2 regions of the Bradyrhizobium sp. CIAT3101 genome follow, and region 2 is predicted to be linked to the other one. Evidence: riboswitches for the same ligand, from Rfam matches in the RefSeq annotation. Region 2 holds a riboswitch; the other holds the start of a gene.
What was found. A riboswitch is a leader RNA that binds a small molecule or an ion and turns the genes downstream of it on or off. The one in region 2 is predicted to bind S-adenosylmethionine.
Positions count from the first base shown of each region.

Region 1: it holds a riboswitch for S-adenosylmethionine, as region 2 does, so the genes downstream of both, QA645_RS04790 (homoserine O-acetyltransferase) here and QA645_RS42020 (O-succinylhomoserine sulfhydrylase) in region 2, are expected to answer to the same signal.

Region 1 is NZ_CP121634.1:1,052,327-1,056,743, reverse strand. Features, by position in the region: gene metW (methionine biosynthesis protein MetW) at 1-526, opposite strand, end outside; gene QA645_RS04790 (homoserine O-acetyltransferase) at 529-1,731, opposite strand; SAM riboswitch at 1,824-1,903, opposite strand; gene QA645_RS04785 (chorismate mutase) at 2,098-2,946, shown strand; gene hisC (histidinol-phosphate transaminase) at 2,981-4,075, shown strand; gene QA645_RS04775 (prephenate/arogenate dehydrogenase family protein) at 4,072-4,417, shown strand, end outside.
Region 2 is NZ_CP121634.1:9,071,393-9,075,809, reverse strand. Features, by position in the region: gene QA645_RS42030 (SGNH/GDSL hydrolase family protein) at 1-141, shown strand, start outside; gene QA645_RS42025 (SGNH/GDSL hydrolase family protein) at 154-1,152, shown strand; gene QA645_RS42020 (O-succinylhomoserine sulfhydrylase) at 1,302-2,489, opposite strand; SAM riboswitch at 2,564-2,643, opposite strand; gene QA645_RS42015 (2'-deoxycytidine 5'-triphosphate deaminase) at 2,754-3,860, shown strand; gene QA645_RS42010 (hypothetical protein) at 4,044-4,417, shown strand, end outside.

The DNA.
Region 1 (4,417 bases), 1.3 Mb from region 2:
CGTCGCAGAGCTCGACGAAGTCCTTGATGGTGCAGAAATGGATGTTGGCGGTGTCGTACCAGCTGGCCGGCAGATTCTCCGTGCGCGGCATGTGGCCGCCGACCAGGAGCTGCAGGCGCATCCGCCAGAAGCCGAAATTCGGGAACGACACGATGGCGCGACGGCCGATGCGCAGCAAATTCTCCAGCACGGCCTTGGGCTGCCGCGTCGCCTGCAGCGTCTGCGACAGGATCACGTAGTCGAAGGCGTCATCGGGATAGTTGACGAGGTCGGTATCGGCATCGCCCTGCACCACCGCGAGGCCTTTTGCCACGCAGCGGTTGACGCCCTCGCGCGACAGCTCGATGCCACGGCCGTCAATGCCGCGGGTCTCGAGCAACTGAAGCAGATCGCCGTCGCCGCAGCCGACGTCGAGCACTTTCGAGCCCGGCTTGACCATCTCGGCGACCAGCAGATGGTCGGCGCGAAACGGGCCGGACTGCTCCGCAGTGAGACCGTTGAGCGGCAGCACTTGCTGTACAGACATCGCTAGCCGTCCTTGCTGGTGAGCCCGCGCGCCTTGCCTGCCGATTGCAGGAAGGCGCGGGAGATGTCGAAGAATTCGGGCACGTCGAGCAGGAAGGCATCGTGGCCGCGGTCGGTCTCGATCTCGGCAAACGACACCCGCGCACTCGACGCATTCAGCGCGTGCACCAGCGCGCGCGACTCCGAAGTCGGGAACAGCCAGTCGCTGGTGAAGGAGACCACGCAGAAGCGGGTCTGGATTCCCGCGAACGCTTTCGCCAGCACGCCGCCATGGTCGCCGGCGATGTCGAAATAATCCATCGCGCGCGTGAGATAGAGATAGGAGTTGGCGTCGAAGCGCTCGACGAAGGACGAGCCCTGGTAGCGCAGATAGGACTCGACCTGGAAATCGGCATCGAACGAGAAAGTCGGCAGCTCGCGGTCCTGCATGCGGCGGCCGAATTTTCGATGCAGTGCTGCGTCCGAAAGATAGGTGATGTGCGCAGCCATGCGCGCGACCGCGAGGCCGCGATGCGGATGGATGCCCTGATCGGCGTAGGCGCCGTTGTGCCAGTCGGGATCGGCCATCACGGCCTGGCGGCCGAGCTCGTGGAAGGCGATGTTCTGTGCCGAATGCCGCGTCGAACAGGCAATCGCCAGCGCCGAGTAGACGCGCTTGGGATAGGCCGCGGTCCATTGCAGCACCTGCATGCCGCCCATCGAGCCGCCGACGACGGCGAACAGCGTGTCGATGCCGAGCCGGTCGATCAGCATCGCCTGCGCGCGCACCATGTCGGGGATGGTGATGACGGGGAAATCCAGGCCCCACACCTTGCCGGTTGCGGGATTGATCGAGGCGGGCCCCGTCGAGCCCATGCAACCGCCGATCACGTTGGAGCAGATGATGAAGTAACGGCTGGGATCGAGCGGACGGCCGGGACCGACCAGCGTCTCCCACCAGCCGGATTTGCCGGTGACGGGATGCACATTGGCGACGTGCTGATCACCGGTCAGCGCATGGCAGATCAGCACCGCGTTGGAGCGATCGGCGTTGAGCTCACCATAGGTCTTGTAGGCGATCTGGAACGGGGTGAGATCGATGCCACAATCGAGCCGCAGCGGCTGGTCGGCGCCGAACTGCGCGACCTCCGAACTCGGATGATCGACCTCATGCGACCGGTCGTCGGCACTGATCGCGGGACTGGGGACAGACTTGACGCCAACCATCTCTGACCATCGACCTCGTTTGCGATCAAACGTGAGACCGCGATGAAATCAGGCCATAAAAAACCCGGCCTGAACGATAGGTTCGGCCGGGATCGAAAGCGTCCCCGGCCTGTTTAGCGAGTTTTTTAACGTGGCTGCAAGCCGGCCGGCTCAAATGACCACGGAACAGGCAAAAACCTACCGGCTTGGGCCCTTTTCGTCAAGTCACGGTCCGGATAAGCCAAAATGGCCTCTCTGCGGGCTCCCTGGCAGGTCGTCATTTCTCTTTGCTTTCGCCGCCCTGACTGCCTAATCAAGACATCGACCGCAGCGGATCCGGCTTGCCCGATCCGCATTGGAACGCCACTCACAACAGCACTCGCAGATATGTCCCAACGTCCGCCCGCGCCACCATCTCTCCAGGAATTGCGCAAGGAGATCGACGCGATCGACGAGGGCATGCATCGCCTGCTGATGCAGCGCGGCGACATCATCGACCGCCTGATCCAGGTGAAGCAGACCCAGGAGGTCGGCTCGGCGTTCCGCCCGGCGCGCGAAGCCTCGATGATGCGTGACATCGTGCAACGCCACCGTGGCATTCTGCCGCTCGACACGGTCGAGAGCATCTGGCGCGTCATCATCTCGACCTTCACCTATGTCCAGGCGCCGTTCTCCGTGCATGCCGACATCTCGGTGAGCGAGCCGGCGATGCGTGATTCCGTGCGCTTCCATTTCGGCTTCACGGTGCCTTACGTCGCGCATTTCAGCGCGCAGGCGGCGGTCGAGGCCGTGGCGAAATCCAAGGGCGACCTGGCGCTGGTCTCGGCGACATCGAGCCGCACGCCGTGGTGGCTGGAGTTGGAGGCTGATGGTGCGCCGAAGATCATTGCGCGCATGCCCTTCGTCGAGCGCGCCGACCATCCGGCGGCGCTGCCCGTATTCGCGATCTCGCGCGTCGCCGACAGCGCCGTGGTGACGGAGGTCGAGACCTTCAGCGTGCGCGTGTCGGGGTGGAACGCCGAGGTCGCGCGGGCGCTGTCGCCGCTCGCCGATATCGTGGCGGTGCCCGATACCGCCTTCGACGGCGCAGCGTTGCTGGTCTCGGTCACCAGCGACACCAGCATCGACAAAATCAGGGCTGCTCTGATCGAGGCAGGGGCCTCGGTGCGCTCCACGGCTCTCGTCGGCAGCCACGCAACGCGCTATACGGTGCCCCCGACCGGGCCGAAATCGTAAATCGCGTACCGCCTAAGCCTATCCGGAGTTGAAGATGTCCCGCCCCGTGCCGAATCCCGGCATTCTCGATATTGCGCCCTACACGCCCGGCAAGACCCCGGTGCCGGAGCCGGGCCGCAAGGTGTTCAAGCTCTCGGCCAACGAGACGCCGTTCGGACCCTCGCCCAAGGCGATCGAGGCCTTCAAGCACGTCGCGGACCATCTGGAGGACTACCCGGAAGGAACCTCGCGCGTGCTGCGCGAGGCGATCGGCCGTTCTTTCGGGCTCGATCCGAACCGCATCATCTGCGGCGCCGGCTCGGACGAAATCCTCAACCTGCTCGCCCACACCTATCTCAGCCACGGCGACGAGGCGATCTCGACCACGCACGGCTTCCTGGTCTACCCGATCGCGACGATGGCGGTCGGCGCCAAGAACGTGGTCGCGGCCGAGAAGAACCTGACCTGCGACGTCGACGCCATCCTCAAGGCGGTGACACCGAAGACGAAACTGGTCTGGCTCGCCAACCCCAACAACCCGACCGGCACCTATATCCCGTTCGACGAGGTCAAGCGCCTGCGCGCGGGCCTGCCGTCGCACGTGCTGCTGGTGCTGGACGCCGCCTATTGCGACTATGTCTCGCGCAATGATTACGAGATGGGGATCGAGCTCGTCGCCACCACCGACAATACGGTGGTGACGCACACCTTCTCCAAGATCCACGGCCTCGCGGCCCTGCGCATCGGCTGGATGTTCGGCCCCGAGCACATCATCGACGCCGTCAACCGCATCCGCGGTCCGTTCAACGTGTCGACGCCGGCGATGTATGCCGCGGTCGCCGCGATCGAGGACACCGCGCACCAGGCGATGTCGAAGCAGTTCACCGAGACCTGGCGCAACTGGCTCACCGAGGAGATCACCAAGCTCGGACTGAAGGTGACCCCGGGCGTTGCCAATTTCGTGCTGATCCACTTCCCGCAGGAAGGCAAGACCTCGGACGCGGCCGATGCCTATCTCACCAAGCGCGGCCTCGTGCTGCGCGCGCTGAAGAACTACGGCCTGCACCACCAGCTGCGCATGACCATCGGCACCGAGGAGGCCAACCGCCTCGTCGTCGACGCCCTGCGCGACTTCATGGCCGACAAATGAGCGTGGACCCGCACTTCCAGCGCGTCGCGCTGATCGGCTTCGGTCTGATCGGCGGCTCGATCGCGCGTGCTGCCAAGCTTCAGGGCTTGGCTGGCGAGATCGTCACCACCGCGCGCTCGGAGAAGACGCGCGCGCGGGTGCTCGAGCTCGGCATCGTCGACCAGGTCGTGGCGACCAATGCGGAAGCCGTGAAGGACGCCGATCTCGTCATCCTCTGCATTCCCGTCGGCGCCTGCGGGCCGGTGGCACAGGAGATTGCGGCGCATCTCAAGCCGGGTGCCGTCATCTCCGATGTCGGCTCGGTCAAGGGCGCTGTCGTCAAGGACATGGCGCCGCATCTGC
Region 2 (4,417 bases):
AATGACCAGGGTCAGTTCGACCTGTTCAGCCCCTCCCGCGGCCCTGAGCTGGCGAAGCAGGTCCATGATTGCATCGGCCGGGCGTTGGCACAGTTTGTGATCGACGCCGCCCATCTGGGGCCGGCCCAGCAGCAAAATTGAGGTCTAGCGTTAATGAGTTCTCTCCGCCCTTTTGGCCTGACGACATGGCTGGCCGCGCCCGCAGCGGCGGCGCTGCTGATGCTGACGCCCATGGTGTTGCGGGCCCCTGCGCGCGCTCAGGCTGCCCAGGCGACGCCGGCGCCGCAGCAGGGCGCTAATCCCGCACCGGCATCACCGTCCCAGACCACGATTGCCGCGACGTCGTCCGCCGAGCAGCGCGGCCTCACCTCGCGCGCCATCGACAAGGTGAAGCAGGTCGCGAAATCCGCCGGCGACATTTTCAGCCGCGTGCCGTGTCTGTCGCCGAAGGGCGGTGCGAACACGATGGGCTCGCTGCCGCATGTCGCGAGCAAGCTCGTCGCGGGTAAGCCCGTCGTGATCGTCGCATTCGGCTCGTCGTCGACGGCGGGCTACGGCGCGAGCTCGCCCGACTTCAACTATCCGAACCGTCTCGCTGCGCAGCTGCGCCGGCAATATCCCACCGCCGACATCACCGTCATCAATGCCGGAATCGGCGGCGAGGACGCGCCCGAGATGATGAAGCGCCTCCAGAAGGAGGTGATCGACGTGCATCCGGATCTCGTGATCTGGCAGGTCGGCACCAACGCCGTGCTGCGCGATCTCGATCCCGGCGACACCGCCAAAATGGTCGAGGACGGCGTCACCCGCATCCAGGCCGCAGGCGATGCCGACGTCGTGCTGGTCGATCCGCAATATTCGCCGCGCGTCACCGAGCGTCCCGAAAGGGCAAGCAGGATGGTGAAGCTGCTCGGCAAGGTCGCCGAGCTCCGTCACGTCGGTATCTTCCCGCGCTTCGAAGTGATGCGCGAATGGCATGAAAAGCAGGCGCTCCCGGTCGAGAGCTTTGTCATCGCCGACGGCCTGCACATGAACGATTGGGGCTATGCCTGCTTCGCCCAGCTGCTCGGCGACGACATCATCCGCTCGGTCGGCCAGATCAAGCTCGGCGTGAACGTGCCCGCGGACGTGCGGACGTACCGGCCGATGTGATTTGTCGTCCCGGCGAACGCCGGGACCCATACCGCGTGATCTATCGGTGGATTTCGGCGCTAGTACCGGAGACCGCTTAACTACCAGTCTTCGCCAAACCTAATCCTGTGGTTATGGGTCTCGGCTTTCGCCGGGACGACAGGAAGCTCTCACGCCTTCTCCAGCGCCGCGGTCAGATCCTCGATCAGATCGTCGGCATGCTCGAGCCCGGCCGAGAAGCGGATGAAGCCTTCGCCGATCCCGAGCTCGGCGCGCACTTCCGGCTTCAGCCGCTGATGCGTCGTCGTCGCCGGATGCGTGACGAGGCTCTTGGCGTCGCCGAGATTGTTCGAGATCTTTGCAAGCTTCAGCTCGTTGAGCACGCGGAACGCCGCCGCCTTGCCACCCTTCACCTCGAAGCCGACCAGCGTCGAGCCGCCGCGCATCTGCTTCTTCACCAGCGCGGCCTGCGGATGATCGGCCCGACCGGGATAGACCAGTCGCGCGATCTTCGGATGGCTCGCCAGCACGTCGGCGATGCGCGCCGCGGTGTCGGTCTGCGCGCGCACGCGCACGCCGAGCGTCTCCAGGCCCTTGAGCAGGACCCAGGCGTTGAACGGCGAGATCGACGGGCCGGTCTGGCGCATGAAATTGTGGATGTGCTCGGCGATGAAGGCTTCCGACGACAGAATGATGCCGCCGAGACAGCGGCCCTGGCCGTCGATGTGCTTGGTCGCGGAGTAGACGACGACGTCGGCGCCGAGTGCGAGCGGGCTCTGCCAGATCGGCGTGGCGAACACGTTGTCGACGACGAGCCGCGCGCCGCCGCTATGCGCGATCTCGGCGATGCCGGGAATGTCGAGCACGTCGAGCGTCGGATTGGTCGGGCTCTCCAGGAAGAACGTCTTGGTGTTCGGCTTCAGCGCGCGCTGCCATTCGTCGAGATTGGCGCCGTCGACCAGCGTGGTCTCGATGCCGTAGCGGGGCAGCAGATCCTGAATGACGTAGAGGCACGAGCCGAACAGCGCGCGAGACGCGACGACATGGTCGCCGGCTTTCAGCGGCGCCAGGATCGCCGTCGTCACCGCGGCCATGCCTGTTGCCGCCGAGCGCGCGGCCTCTGCGCCTTCGAGCTCGATCATGCGGCGCTCGAACATCGCGATCGTCGGGTTCGAGTAGCGCGAGTAGATGAAGCCGGGGTCCTCGCCCTTGAACCGCGCCTCGCACTCCTCGGCGCTGTTGTAGACATAGCCCTGGGTCAGGAACAGCGCCTCCGACGTCTCGCCATATTGCGAACGCAGGGTGCCGGAATGGACTAGGCGGGTTTCGGGACGGTAGTTGGCAGGCGACTTCGACATAGGACCCTCCGACATGACCGTTGACGCTAAAACGGTCACAAAAAAACCGGCCTGGAAATCTCCACGGGCCGGGATCACAGAGGTCCCCGGCCTGTTTAGCGACTTATTTAACGTGGCTGCAAGCCGGCCGGCTCAAATCACCACGGGATAAGTGATGCTCATATTCCGCAATGCCCTTTTCGTCAAGGCGTCCATCGGATAGCCGTAAAAGGCTAGTATTTCCCGCATGTCCGGATGTATTTGACCCCCGATGAGGACCCCCGGTTGACGTTCACGGTTGCCGCCGACGCCAATGGTATCCTGCCCGACCGCATGATCGCGGCGATGGCGGAAGAGGGCCTCATCCTGCCCGCGTACGATTTCGTCGAAAGCCAGATCCAGCCGGCGAGCCTCGATCTGCGCCTCGGTGACATCGCCTATCGCGTGCGCGCGAGCTTCCTGCCCGGCCCCGGTGCCACCGTCGCCGAGCGCATCGATCAGTTGAAGCTGCACGAGTTCAGCCTCGCCGACGGTGCGGTGCTGGAGACCAATTGCGTTTACATCGTGCCGCTGCTCGAGAGCCTTGCGCTGCCGCCGGAGATCGTCGCGGCCGCCAACCCCAAAAGCTCGACCGGACGGCTCGACGTCTTCACCCGCGTGATCGCCGACGGCACCCGTCGTTTCGACATGATCGGCGCCGGCTATCACGGTCCGCTCTATGCCGAGATCAGCCCGAAGACATTTCCGGTGCTGGTGCGTGAGGGCTCGCGCCTGTCGCAGGTGCGCTTCCGCACCGGTGACGCCATCCTCAATGCCGACGCGCTCGATGCGCTGCATGCCACCGAGCGTCTGGTCGATATCGACGATGCGGATCTCACCGGCGGCGTTGCCGTCTCCGTCGATCTCTCCGGCGAGAAAAGCACGGGCTTCGTCGGCTATCGCGCCAAGCGGCACACCGGCGTGGTCGATGTCGATCGCCGCTCCGGCTACGCGGTGGAAGATTTCTGGGAGCCGATCTCGGCCCGTCCCGACGGCAGCCTGATCCTCGATCCCGGCGAGTTCTATATCCTCGCTTCCAAGGAAGCCGTGCAGGTGCCGCCCGATTACGCCGCGGAGATGGTGCCGTTCGATCCGCTGGTCGGCGAATTCCGCGTGCACTATGCCGGCTTCTTCGATCCCGGCTTCGGCTATGCCGGCGCGGGCGGGCTGGGATCTCGCGCCGTGCTGGAAGTGCGCTCGCGCGAAGTGCCGTTCATCCTCGAGCACGGCCAGATCGTCGGCCGCCTCGTCTACGAGAAGATGCTCGCGCGCCCCGACGCCATGTACGGCCAGCGCATCGGCTCAAACTACCAGGCGCAGGGCCTCAAGCTGAGCAAGCATTTCCGGGTGTAGCTGCACACACGCTGTCATGCCCCGGCTTGACCGGGGCATCTAGTACGCCGCGGCCTATCGGCTCCATCACAATCGCCTCTGGAATACTGGATCGCCCGGTCTTCGCCGGGCGATGACAGCGGAGATTGCGTCACCCGATCCGCGATGACACACTCCCGCAAAACAACAAGCCGGGAGCAAACGATGACCGCAGCTGACGCCGCGCAACAAGCCCAATGGAAACGCTGGCGCGCGGTCGCCGACCTCTATCACGCTTACTTCACCGGCCTCATCCTCACCGTGGTCACGCGGCGCGGCACGGCGGACGCTGCTGAATTCGTCTTCCGCGTCTTCCGCCGCCAGCAGCAGGAGCGCTTCCTGCCCGGTCTCAAGAAGCTCGGGGTCGATCATCTGCCGCCGGCGGTGGCGGCGGCTCAGTATCATTATCTCTCCAACTGGATCGGCGGTGTCCACGTCGAATACATGTATGAGAGCGACACCAAGGCCTGGATCCGCTATCCGCCGCCGCGATGGATCTGGAAGGGCCCGGCGATCTGCGGCGTGCCGGGCGAAGTCTC